3 regions of the Shewanella sp. 0m-6 genome follow, and region 3 is predicted to be linked to each of the others. Evidence: predicted binding sites of a transcription regulator. Region 3 holds the regulator's gene; each other region holds the start of a gene.
The links. The regulator ArgR, encoded in region 3, controls arginine synthesis, uptake and breakdown. The targets are predictions, from matches to a motif close to ANTGAATANNTATTCANT.
Positions count from the first base shown of each region.

Region 1: the regulator ArgR is predicted to act here: its motif matches at 2,248-2,265, upstream of ACVBJC_RS18670 (aspartate aminotransferase family protein).
Region 2: the regulator ArgR is predicted to act here: its motif matches at 1,901-1,918, upstream of gltB (glutamate synthase large subunit).

Region 1 is NZ_JBRIMD010000036.1:19,133-23,405, reverse strand. Features, by position in the region: gene astA (arginine N-succinyltransferase) at 1-671, opposite strand, end outside; gene ACVBJC_RS18670 (aspartate aminotransferase family protein) at 805-2,022, opposite strand; gene ACVBJC_RS18665 (HDOD domain-containing protein) at 2,692-3,834, opposite strand; gene ACVBJC_RS18660 (prolyl oligopeptidase family serine peptidase) at 3,996-4,273, opposite strand, start outside.
Region 2 is NZ_JBRIMD010000008.1:50,377-54,649, forward strand. Features, by position in the region: gene gltB (glutamate synthase large subunit) at 1-1,784, opposite strand, end outside; gene ACVBJC_RS08280 (TIGR01212 family radical SAM protein) at 2,294-3,211, shown strand; gene ACVBJC_RS08285 (Hpt domain-containing protein) at 3,422-3,787, shown strand; gene oxyR (hydrogen peroxide-inducible genes transcriptional activator OxyR) at 3,993-4,273, shown strand, end outside.
Region 3 is NZ_JBRIMD010000007.1:64,035-68,307, forward strand. Features, by position in the region: gene ACVBJC_RS07445 (ABC transporter ATP-binding protein) at 1-326, shown strand, start outside; gene ACVBJC_RS07450 (Dyp-type peroxidase) at 573-1,505, shown strand; gene ACVBJC_RS07455 (cupin domain-containing protein) at 1,586-2,047, opposite strand; gene argR (transcriptional regulator ArgR) at 2,301-2,771, opposite strand; gene mdh (malate dehydrogenase) at 3,124-4,059, shown strand; gene ispB (octaprenyl diphosphate synthase) at 4,171-4,273, opposite strand, start outside.

The sequences.
Region 1 (4,273 bases), on a different contig from region 3:
TTTTGCGCTTCTTTTGGCAATAAACATACGTAAACCGCATTCTTAGGCATCATTTCTGCCATAAATGCTTTTTGGCTTAAGCCTGAAAGATAGTCGGCCTGCACAAAATCGATCCCTAAGAAGTGCTCTTGCAGCCAGCCATAAAAAGGTGAGTTACCATCTTCGTCACTCTCACCACGCATCTCTGCAATAACCGTTTCACCAAAGCGCTCAGCGTGCTGAGCAAGAAACAGAAAGCGACTTCTTGAAAGCATGCGGCCGTTATTATTTTTACGGTAGCTTCCACGTAGGAAAAGTGTACAAAGCTCGGCTGCGCCAGTGTAATCGTGGCAAAGGGTTAAGGTTTCGACCTCATTACGTACATCGATTTGCTCAGAGTGGTAAACCTCTGTCCCTAATCGATAATGGTAAAAAGCATCGACCATACCTACCGCAGCCTCAATACCACAAGTACCCACAACCTCACCGGTTTCAGTATCTTCTAGTACCATCAAGTAACCTTCATCGAAAGGTTTATCGATCTGCTTAGTAAATGATTCTTCTACTCGAGCAATTTTTCTGCGGAGTAGTGCTTCATTTACCGGTAGAGATGTGAATCCATGCCCTGACTCTTCAGCTATTTGATATAGCGCTTTAAAGTCAGTCGATCGGATTGGACGTATAACTAGCATCTAGGAGTCTCCTCGCTATCACTTGTCGTATCTGTCAGCCTTATCAATATTTGACAAGCACAGCTCAAGAAACGTTCAAGTTATCCTAAAGACAAAAAAGGAGCGTTATCATTGATAACACTCCGTATGCCTTTTAGGCTTCGACAACTTTAGCTACAGCACGTTCAAAACGCGCTAGACCTTCCGCAATATCGGCTTCTGGGATCACTAAAGAAGGCGTAAAGCGAACAACATTTGCACCAGCAACTAGGCTCATAACGCCTTCGTTAATAGCGGCAACTAAGAATTCTTTAGCGCGCCCTTGGTACTTATTGTTAACCACCGCACCAATCAATAGACCTTGGCCACGGATTTCAGAGAATACATCGTACTTGTCGTTAATCTTCTTCAAGCCATCGCGTAATAGTTGTTCACGGTGTTTTACGCCGTTCAGTACTTCTGGAGTATTAACCACATCCATCACTGCATTGCCCACTGCACAAGCTAGCGGGTTACCGCCATAGGTAGAACCGTGAGTACCAATCTTAAGGTGATCAGCGATCTCTTTAGTCGTTAGCATGGCTGCAATTGGGAAACCACCACCAAGCGCTTTTGCTGTTGTCAGCACATCAGGTACTACATCGCCACGCATATAAGCATATAACTCACCTAGACGACCCACACCTGTTTGAACTTCGTCAAAAACTAACAATGCATTATGCTTATCACAAAGTGCACGAACCGCTTTTAAAAATTCAGGATCAGCATCAATAATGCCGCCTTCACCCTGCAATGGCTCCATCATTACTGCACACGTTTTATCTGAAAATACCGCTTCTAATGCTTCAATATCATTAAATGGTACATGAGTAATGCTCTGTGGCTTAGGACCAAAACCGTCCGAGTAAGCCGCTTGACCACCAACACTCACAGTGAAGAAAGTACGACCGTGGAAGGCTTTATCAAATGCGATAATTTGGTCTTTTTCAGCGCCAAACTTATCCATTGCATAACGACGAACGAGCTTAAGTGCAGCTTCGTTTGCTTCAGCGCCCGAGTTAGCAAAATAAACACGATCGGCGAATGTTGCTTCAACTAGCTTAGTCGCCAGCTCTAGTGCAGGCTCGTTAGTCATTACGTTAGATAGATGCCAAAGCTTCTCGCTTTGAGTCTTTAGCGCGCCAACCAAAGCTGGATGACAATGACCTAAACAGTTAACCGCAATACCACCAGCAAAGTCGATGTACTCTTTACCTTCTTGATCCCAAACTCGGCTACCTTCGCCACGAACTGGAATAACCGCTGAAGGCGCATAGTTAGGCACCATAACTTCATCAAATTGGGCACGTGTAAGATTCATAGTTACGCTCATTCCTTCTCATCCTTTGTCATTATCGACCTTATTAGCTGGTCGTATTCCGCTCAATGTCTTTATCTTTTGTTGGTGACATGGCGATTGTTTGTTTAGCTAGAAGGACATTATTAGCGAAAATGTGATCAAAATACCAGTTTTTAACAATCATCAAGAGGAGGAAGAGCGTAAACACTGCATAAAGATTTGAGTTTTAGAATTAACAAAGCAGATATAGCGGGGCTTTAAGCATAAATAGTCATAAAAAAGTTATCTAGCACCTAATTCCATTAGTTATTCACAGTTAATGAATAACTAATGGCCGCATTCAGTTCTAATTAGTTAAGATTTATATAGATAATCACTGATAAAACACCCGTTTAAATCGATAAATTACAGGCCTTACAAGTCAACCAATATTGTATACCATTTATAGCGACTCAAACCGGGTCATGTTGCGTCTGCTCAATATTGCATAAAGTGCACATAAAAGGCTCAAAAAGCTAAATAACAAGCATTGCCACTAGTTTAAAATTCAACCAGACCTGCTGTAACAATAATCGATTTCAAACAAGTTTTTTACACAAAGTGGAAAGGTTAATCTATTAACTCGGCTAAAAGCGAATAGAAAGCGAACCTCAAAACAGGTTTATTCACTCGATTTAATTAAGGCATGGCACAATGGCCAGCTTAAAACAGGGTAAGCTTACGGAAGTTTTGCGCGTCCAAACGGATCTGTTCTTGCTGCGAGAGCTGGTAATAATCAAACATTAATCGGCATTCTGCAGCGCTAATATTGTCTACTTCTTTTAGTAGATAGACTTTGGCGTAGCAATTAGCGCGTTCTATTAACGCCGAGTCTTCATCAAGTTCTGCGTATTTAAGGCTTGTATCGATCGACTTAAAGGTTTTGGTCAAGCGGCTCTCATCAAACTTAAGTAAGCTAAGGAGTTGCCAATTAAGCGTCCGACCATGACTTAAGACTTGCTGGTACACATCACTTGCAGGAAACTCTGTTGCCATCACCGCATCATAGAGCTCTTTATCTCGGCTTGCGCTCGCCTCTCTAAGCCACGTCCCCCACATGTCATCAAATGTCTTTGCACATTGATTAATCACACAAGTGGCACCCAGTTGGCTCATTAAGCTACAACTATAAATAAAGGCTGGGGCTTTTTGGTGTATGGCAGCTAAAGCTTGGGCAGCAATAGCGGCTACGATACTGTAACGCCAAAATTTTCGAGTCAACCACAGCATCTGCGGTTGCCCTGTAGGCATTAAATTTCTAAGGCAAAAATAAGGTACTAATGCCTGGAGGTTTTCAATCCCAATATAGTTAAGCACCAACTTAACATCGGTTACCTGCACATCAGAAGACTTAGGCCTACGGTGCCTAAAGGTGGAACTGTTAACCATATTCACTAAGTCACGCTCAAGCCAAGGTAGAGCGGTGACCAATGGTCGAATACGCGCTAAGTCAACCTGATCTGAATAGAGCAACTCTAGCAAGATGATCTGTTTATCATCTAGCTTTGACTGCTTAAGTACCTGCTCCGGTGACGAGAGTTGATGCTCAATGCTGTTATTCACACTGCTTAGCAATTGCGTAGAGACAGCCTCAAAGATGGCCTTGGCTTGATTCTGCTTAGCTAACCTTTCACGGATGGCCTCACGTTCAATCTCTAGTTTATTGGCATCATCTTCTAGATCGGCATTAGGCTCATCGTCCATGCTAATAGACTTACCCCGACCGACGATCAACTGCTTTAGTAGTCGATGTTCTATCTCTATGATTTGTGCAGGCTTAACCCCACCTGCGACCGAAATTGCCACTGATAAACATGCTCCCTATAACTATTGCTACCAGTCTACCCATTAAACATAAGTTTTGCTAAAGCTGACGGATAAAAAATACAGAACCCACCTTCTGGACGAATTAATCAAAGCAAAAAGGCTCCCTATGGGAGCCTTTAGCTTAAGCACTAAATTCAAAGCTATTTTTTAAGTTCTTGCTCAAATAGCTTGTGGATACGGCGGTATTCATCCAACCAACTCGATGGCTGACGGAAGCCATGTGGCTCCACCGGATAAATCGCCGTTTCAAACATCGGCTTTTCAAGCTCAATCAAACGCTGCACTAGACGCACGCTATCTTGAAAAAACACGTTGTCATCCAATACGCCACTCATAATAAGCAATGGTTTTTGTAATCCCTGTGCATGTTCAATTGGCGAGCTACGCTCATAAGCGATAGGATCGACATCTGGCGTAT
Region 2 (4,273 bases), on a different contig from region 3:
CGTTTAACGGCCGCTTCTAAACCTTCACTGAGGTCATAGTTTAAATCGACGGTATTGGCACGGTAGTAGGTGCTATCGAGTGCCATTAGCTGGTTGAAGTCGCTATATAGCAACACTGGCGAGTTAAACATCACACGGTAGGCATGACCTGTGGTCTCGTTGAATAGGTTTTGCTCACGACCCGCGCAAGTGGTTAACGACATCACGTGCTTTTCACGTAGCGGGTCAATAGGTGGGTTGGTTACCTGGGCAAACTTTTGGCGAAAATAGTCATAAAGGGTACGTGATTTTTTCGACAACACTGCCATCGGCGTGTCATCGCCCATAGAGCCTGTGGCTTCTTCACCTTTTTGAGCTAGCACCCAAATAACTTGCTCTAACTCTTCACGAGAATAGCCAAAGTGTTTTTGATATTGCAGCAGCTGGGCATCATCAAATTCACGTCTACCTTGATCGTTCGGTCCAAAATCTTCTGCAGGTTTAAGCACTTTACTATTTTTAGCCATCCACTCTTTGTATGGGTGGCGACGCTTTAAGTCGTTATCAATTTCAAACGATGAATAAAGTTGCCCATTAAGGGTGTCGAGTACTAACAACTCACCGGGTCCTACGCGACCTTTCTCGATCACTTCATCTGCAGCGTAATCCCAAATGCCGACTTCAGAGGCTAAGGTTAGTATACGGTCTTTAGTGATGACATAACGCGAAGGGCGCAAGCCATTTCGGTCAACGGCACAGGCCGCGTGACGGCCGTTAGTCATTACGATACCGGCAGGACCATCCCAAGGCTCCATATGCATCGAGTTAAAGTCATAGAAGGCCTTTAACTCTGCATCCATTTCAGGGTTACTTTGCCATGCTGGTGGGATCAATAGACGCATTGCGCGATATAAATCCATACCGCCAGCAAGTAGCATCTCTAACATGTTGTCCAGAGATGATGAATCAGAACCCGTTTCATTTACGAAAGGTGCTGCCTGCTGTAAATCAGGTAGTAATGGTGCGTGAAACTTATAAGCACGCGCTCTTGCCCATTGACGGTTACCGGTAATGGTGTTGATTTCGCCATTGTGAGCTAAATATCTAAATGGCTGAGCCAGCGGCCATTTAGGTGATGTATTGGTTGAAAAGCGCTGGTGGAATAAGCAGATTGCACTTTGGAGGCGGATATCTGCCAAGTCACTATAAAAAGCAGGCAGGTCGGCAGGCATCATCAGACCTTTATAGACGATGACCTGGCCTGAAAGACTCGCTACATAGAAGTCTTTATCGTGAGTAAGCTGTTGCTCTACACGCCGCCTTGCCATATATAAGCGTCGTTCTAAGTCTTTTTCTCGCCAGCCAATGGGGGCGTTAATCAATACTTGAACTATCTGTGGTTGACTCGCTTTACCAATTGGTCCAAGTACGTCGGCATTAACTGGCACATTTCGCCACCCTGCAACACTTAAGGTTTCCTTTTGGAGTTCTTGTTCAAGTAGCTGCTTGGTTTGCGAAGCTAAGATAGTATCTTGACTAAGGAAAAGCATGCCAACGGCGAAACGACGGCTTAAATGCCATTCATTTTCTTCGGCTATCGCTTTAAAGAAGTTAATTGGTAATTGCATTAATAGACCACAGCCGTCGCCAGTGCGGCCATCAGCAGCAATACCGCCACGATGCTTCATTCGGTCTAGGCCATGGATCGCGGTACGTACAATACGGTGGCTTGCTTCACCGTCCATCTGGGCTATTAACCCAAATCCACAATTGTCCCGCTCAAAACTTGGATGATATAAGCTCATTACTACACTCCCTAACCTCAACTGATACAACTCGGGAGATAAAGCAAAAAATCTCTATAGATATGCACCCGAATCAATCAAATTAACCTCAAGCGGGTTAAAGGTCAAACCAAATTATTGCATAAAAAGTAACTTGCAATTGATGTTTAATACACCTGTATTAATCGGTTTACCTTAACGTAAACTGCAGATCTTCACGTATAACGTTATGAATAAAAAGGATTTTGAAATTTACGGTTTTTTCTAGTCGCCTATTTGTAACTAAAGTGTTGATTGTATCTGTTTTCGGTAAAGTGATTTTTATTGCACATACAGTGAAATGATAACCACTCTTACTTGTGAGTATTTATGCATAAATAAACATGAGTGTAGTAAAGGTCAGTCGTTAGTAACGTAAAGAAATCATTAATAGTAAAGCGTGGTCTTTACGGTTATTTGAGCTAGCGCTAATTAATGAATTGTGGAACTGGTTAAAATAGCGCAAATTTTTTCGCAAGGTGATAGAGCAGTTGGGACTGGATAGTTACGTTAATACCTTCGGTGGTGTATGCAAACAAAAATATGGTGAGCGGATCCGTAAGCTGACTATTGATGCTAAGTTCACTTGTCCAAATCGTGACGGCACTTTGGGTAAGGGCGGTTGTACCTATTGTAATGTGGCTTCGTTTAGTCATGAACATAAAACAGAGCTTTCTATTCAAGAGCAACTTAATCAGGGGCGTGAGCGCTTATCATCTAAGTCATCGAAATATATTGCATATTTTCAAGCCTATACCAGTACTTATGATGAGTACCTAGTATTAAAGCAAAAGTACGATGAAGCGATACAAGATAGTGATATTGTTGGGCTCTGTGTCGGCACTCGGCCTGACTGCGTTCCTGATGACGTACTGGAGCTATTAGTTGGCTATCAAAATGATGGCGTTGATGTATGGCTAGAATTAGGCCTGCAATCGGCTAATGACAACACCCTAAAGAAAATTAACCGCGGACACGACTTCGCTGCCTATGAAGATACAGTTAAGCGCGCGCGTCATTTAGGCATTAAGGTATGTACTCATTTGATTTTGGGGCTGCCAGGTGAAAGCCATAAAGACTATCTTGAAACCTTAAATAAGGTGTTAGCCGTCGGCGTTGATGGCATTAAGCTGCACCCGCTGCATATTGTGGAAGGCAGCACCATGGCCAAAGCATGGCGTAACGACAAGATGAGTTTACTTGAGCTTGAAACCTATGCTTTTAGCGTGGGAGAACTGATACGCTGGACCCCCAAAGAGGTGATCTTCCATCGAGTTACCGCTTACGCCAAAAAACCTATGTTGTTAGCACCAGACTGGTGTGCCTATCGTTGGAATGGTCTTGTGGCAATTGTTGATGATCTGAAGGCAAAAGGCGGTCAAGGTACCTATTTGAAAAATAGCGTTTAAACTGTTAGGAGCTTTGTGCGAAAAACGTTCAAGTATCAGATTGGCAAGGTAGCCGCAAGGTTACTTTATTTAATGATAGGTTGGTAAAGTGTTAAAATCGGTGTAAATTTAACCTCGTGTGACAGTAGTTGTTGCACCGGTGATTTTAGCGGGTATTATGTGGTAAATTCGTATTTTTGTATACATGGCAATATTTTGAGAGGTGCCTAAATGGCAACGGCTGAATTAGAATCAATTCTGGATCTTAATACACTGGAGCAATACTGCAGTGCAATTGGTGCAGGTACGCTACTTAAAAGCGTCGTCTTGTTTGAACAACTGATGCCAGAGTACGTTGGCAACCTAGTCAGTGCACAAGAAGCTAACGATAAAGATACGCTTTGTAGCGAAGCGCATAAGTTCAAAGGCGCAGCGGGTTCAGTTGGCCTTAAACGTATTCAGCAATATGCCCAGCTATTACAACATGGCGAAGAAGCATCTTGGGAACAAGAGCACCAAGCATGGTTGAATGAAATTGTTGCATACGCTTCAAAAGACTTGCAGCAATTAAAAGAATACTTGGAGTCTAAGGCTTAAATTAACCTAGCTTCAATATTAATAGCGCAGTTTGGATTATCCACTGCGCTATTTTTTTATCTGTCGTTAAACAGTATCAAGAGATTATCTTGTACATTTTTGATTCAGTTCACAGTCTAACCGCTCTAAATCAGAGTTGGCTTAGCGTTTTATGGTAGAGTTAGATTGAACGATTAGATAAATAATGTCACTGGTAATCTATTTTATGAAACATCTACCAAGTTTAAAGAATCTGTTCTATCTGGTGAATCTACACCAAGAACAGAACTTCAACAGAGCCGCTAAAATATGCCATGTCAGCCAATCGACCTTGTCTAGCGGCATTCAAAACCTTGAAGAGCAGTTAGGTCACCAGCTTATTGAGCGTGACCATAAGTCATTTATCTTTACCGCGATAGGTGAAGAGGTGGTGATGCGCTCTCGTAAGCTGTTGACTGATGTTGATGATTTGGTCGAACTGGTTAAGCATCAAGGTGAGCCTATGAC
Region 3 (4,273 bases):
TTCTAGGAGCGGGGAATTACCTTAAGGCTGAAGTCATTAGTGACTATTGCATTGCCACTAGCATTGGTGAAATCGTGAGTGAAAGTTTACTTAAGCTGCCAGTCGGTTCCACGGCTGAAGTGCTGCTAAGGCCTCAGCACTTATTATTGAAAGCGGATGCTAACGGTGTTGGCGAAGTGATTGAGCGACGCTTTTTAGGAAATATCTGCCAATATCAAGTTCAGGTCGATGAAACTGTCATAGAGATCCACAGTCCGCAGCGAGACTTAGTACTTGGCCAGCGGGTCGCTATAGCGTGTCAGAACCATAGTTTGGTTTTGTTCTAGTTAAAAGAGTTTAATCACTCAGTCCTAGTCGCTTAATCGTTAAGCCATCACCGCTTACAGACGCGTTTTAGTTAATTTACATGTGAGATAATGTGAGCAAAGTAGATTTTCTTGCTTGCTTAAGTTGTAGTTAGTTCAAGGAATTGACTATTGATTTTAGTTATTGTGCGTCAGTTAATGATATTAATCACTAAAGTTGTCCATAATGTTGCCGAAAATTAATTATGCTAAGGGTTACTTATAATAATGGATAGTCAGGTTATGCCTCGTGAACAGCTTGGAGTTTGTGCAGAAGGAAACTTGCACAGTGTCTACTTAATGTTTAATGCTAATGATAGTGTTGAGTCTGACATGCGCCCTTGTGTGGCGAATGTGGCTCAGTATATTTATGAATTAGCAGATCAATATTCTGATAGTGCCTTTAATGGTTTTGTTGCCATTGGTGCTAATTATTGGGACACCTTATACCCCCATGCTCGACCAGAAGAGCTAAAACCTTTCCCTGCGATGAATCGAGGTAATCGAGATGCACCGGCTATCGAGTATGATTTATTTGTGCATATCCGTTGTGATCGTTTTGATATTCTGCACTTGGTGGCTAACGAAGTTAATCAAATGTTTGAAGGCTTAGTTGAACTCATTGATGAAGAGCGTGGCTTTAGATTCATGGACTCTCGTGATTTGAGCGGCTTTGTTGATGGCACCGAGAACCCTAAAGGACGTAGTCGTCAGGAAGTTGCATTAATCGGCGAGGAAGACAGCCGTTTTAAAGGCGGAAGTTATATTCATGTACAAAAGTTTGCCCATAACTTAAGTAAGTGGAACCGTCTGCCAGTCAAGAAGCAAGAAGATGTTATTGGGCGTACTAAAGCGGACAATATCGAGTATGCATCGGCTGATAAACCGCTTACGAGCCACATTAAGCGTGTTAACCTGAAAGACAGTGAAGGTAAGTCTATGGAGATCTTAAGGCAAAGCATGCCTTATGGTTCAGTTAAAGAGCAAGGCTTGATGTTTATCTCTACTTGCCGCAATTCAGTTAATTTCGAAAAGATGCTAGAGAGCATGGTGCATGGCGATAGTGAAGGCAACCATGACCATTTAATGCATTTTACTCAAGCATTAACAGGTTCGTCATTCTTTGCGCCATCATTAGACTTTATGATTACAGCGGGCTAATTCGCAAGGTTTTACTGACTCATAAAAAACGCACAGTAAAGTGCGTTTTTTATTGGGCGTAACAAAGTGAATTATTCGCGCTAAGCTTCGTCTTTATCCCAATAATTGGTGGGGCGTTTAGCGTAAACTTCGTTGACAGATTTTACTAGCACCTTGTTATTTTCTGGGTACACAACTACGTCATGTATGTCTCGGTTACCAACGACCAGAAAAACAAACTCTTGCTCACTATGATTGACGAGTTTATGAGACACACCCGTGTCAGCGTTAAAGCAGATATATTCTCCCTGACTAAAAGGGTGAGGCTCGCCGTCAATGTATAGCGTCGCTTCGCCATGCATCGCGTAGATATGCTCTTCTTCTTTTGTATGGTAATGGGCAACAGCTGAGGACTTACCTGGCGCTAAGCGTTCCATGGTCACGCCAATTTTTTCTCCACCGGCGGTATCGCCAATGTGCTTTTGCTCGCTGGCATACTGATCTTCATGCTGCCAAGATTCCCAGCATATATCGTTGATATTTATTATTTTACTTTTATTCATTATTTGCCCTCGACTAACAGTACTGTCATTGAGGATTATAACGATTATTGCTCGAGAGAGAAGCTGCTATTCAATATATTGTATAAAACATAGTGTTTCATACAGGGGGCATTAAGCTAAATGATTGGGTTACGGTGCAGAGCCTAGGTAAACGGTCGAGTGATGGAGGCTGATTATGCAACAAACAAAAAATGCTGTAGCCCTGAGGGTACAGCATTTAAAAAAATCGTCGCTTTATGTTTAGTCGGCGTAATTAATCAGCATAATTAAACAGTGACTTAACTGTCTCTAGCGTGTCTTCAATGCTATGGATACTAGATGGACAGATGAAAATCGTATCATCACCAGCAATAGTCCCCAAAATACCCTCAGGCTTACCTATTGAGTCGAGTAGACGCGCGATTAATTGCGCTGCACCAGGGCTAGTTCTGACAACAATCATGGCTTGGTTATGGTCAACATCCAGTACCAGGTTTTTAAGCGGGCTTCCGGCAGTAGGAACGCCAAGCTCTGCTGGAAGGCAGTAAACCATCTCTTGCTTTGCGTTACGGGTTCTAACCGCGCCAAACTTACTTAGCATACGAGAAACTTTAGATTGGTTTATATTGCTAAAGCCTTCTGCTTGAAGGGCGATAACAATTTCACTTTGAGAGCCAAAACGCTCCTCTTTTAAAATAGATTTGAACGTCTTAACTAAATCATCTGGGCTTTTACTAGCTTGCATATATTATTATTCTTTATTCAAAAAAATCTGCTTCATCATGAATATTTTCGCCGTTTTTGTCAATTGGTATTCGTTTTTTTGAATAAAAATTCATTAATAAACCCAGTTAGACTCAATGATTCAACTTAAGTTAGAATGATTATTCTAAATTTTGTTATGCTAATTTATTATGGTTTTAGCTCTGTATCGCTGATGTACACTCACTTTACTCATTTACCATCTTACATTAGCGTTCTAGATTATATTCAACACGACTAAGGGATAATTGAATTTTTTTTGTGAATCCAGTACTGTTGCGGCCTTGGAAAGGTGGATCTAAATCACAAAAATCTGAGAATTGACGGAGATCATTATGAAAGTTGCTGTACTTGGTGCTGCTGGTGGTATTGGCCAGGCGCTTGCCCTACTGTTAAAAACTCAATTACCTGCGGGTTCAAAATTGTCGCTTTATGATATTGCCCCTGTTACGCCAGGCGTTGCGGTTGACTTAAGCCACATCCCTACTGCGGTAGAAGTAAAAGGTTTCGCTGGTGAAGATCCTACTGCTGCACTAGAATGTGCTGATGTTGTACTTATCTCTGCGGGTGTTGCTCGTAAGCCGGGTATGGATCGTTCAGATCTATTTAACATCAATGCAGGTATAGTTCGTAATCTAGTTGAAAAATGTGCCGCGACTTGCCCTACGGCATTAATCGGTATCATTACAAACCCTGTAAATACAACCGTAGCCATTGCTGCTGAAGTATTGAAAAAAGCGGGTGTTTACGACAAGAACCGTTTGTTCGGTGTTACAACGTTGGATGTTATCCGTTCAGAAACGTTCGTTGCTGAAGCAAAAGGCTTAAACGTTGCAGACGTTAAAGTTAATGTTATCGGTGGGCACAGTGGAGTGACGATTCTTCCGCTGCTGTCACAAATTGAAGGCGTAAGCTTTACCGATGCAGAAGTTGCAGCATTAACGACACGTATCCAGAATGCGGGTACGGAAGTTGTTGAAGCTAAAGCGGGTGGCGGTAGCGCAACCCTATCTATGGGGCAAGCTGCATGTCGTTTCGGCTTATCACTTGTTCGTGGTCTTCAAGGTGAAGCAAATGTGATTGAATGCGCCTATGTTGATGGCGGCAGTGAGCATACTGAGTTCTTTGCACAACCTGTTGTACTTGGTAAGAACGGTGTTGAGCAAGTCCTTGCTTATGGCGATGTAAGCGCATTTGAAGCGAATGCTCGTGACGCTATGCTAGATACACTAAAGGCTGATATTGTGCTGGGTATCGAATTCGTTAAATAAACGATGACTGACCTCTTGTGGGTCATAATAAAAAAGGAGCCTTAGGCTCCTTTTTTGTTTCTCAATGGCATCAAGGTGCTAATTTAAAGAGAATAATTAGTTACTTCGATCTTAGTTACTGCGTTGAGTTGCTATTCTCGCAAGCGAGATGAGCGCTTCTTTATAATCGGACTCTGGAATGATGGCCAGTGCTGCAATGGCCTTGTCAGACTCC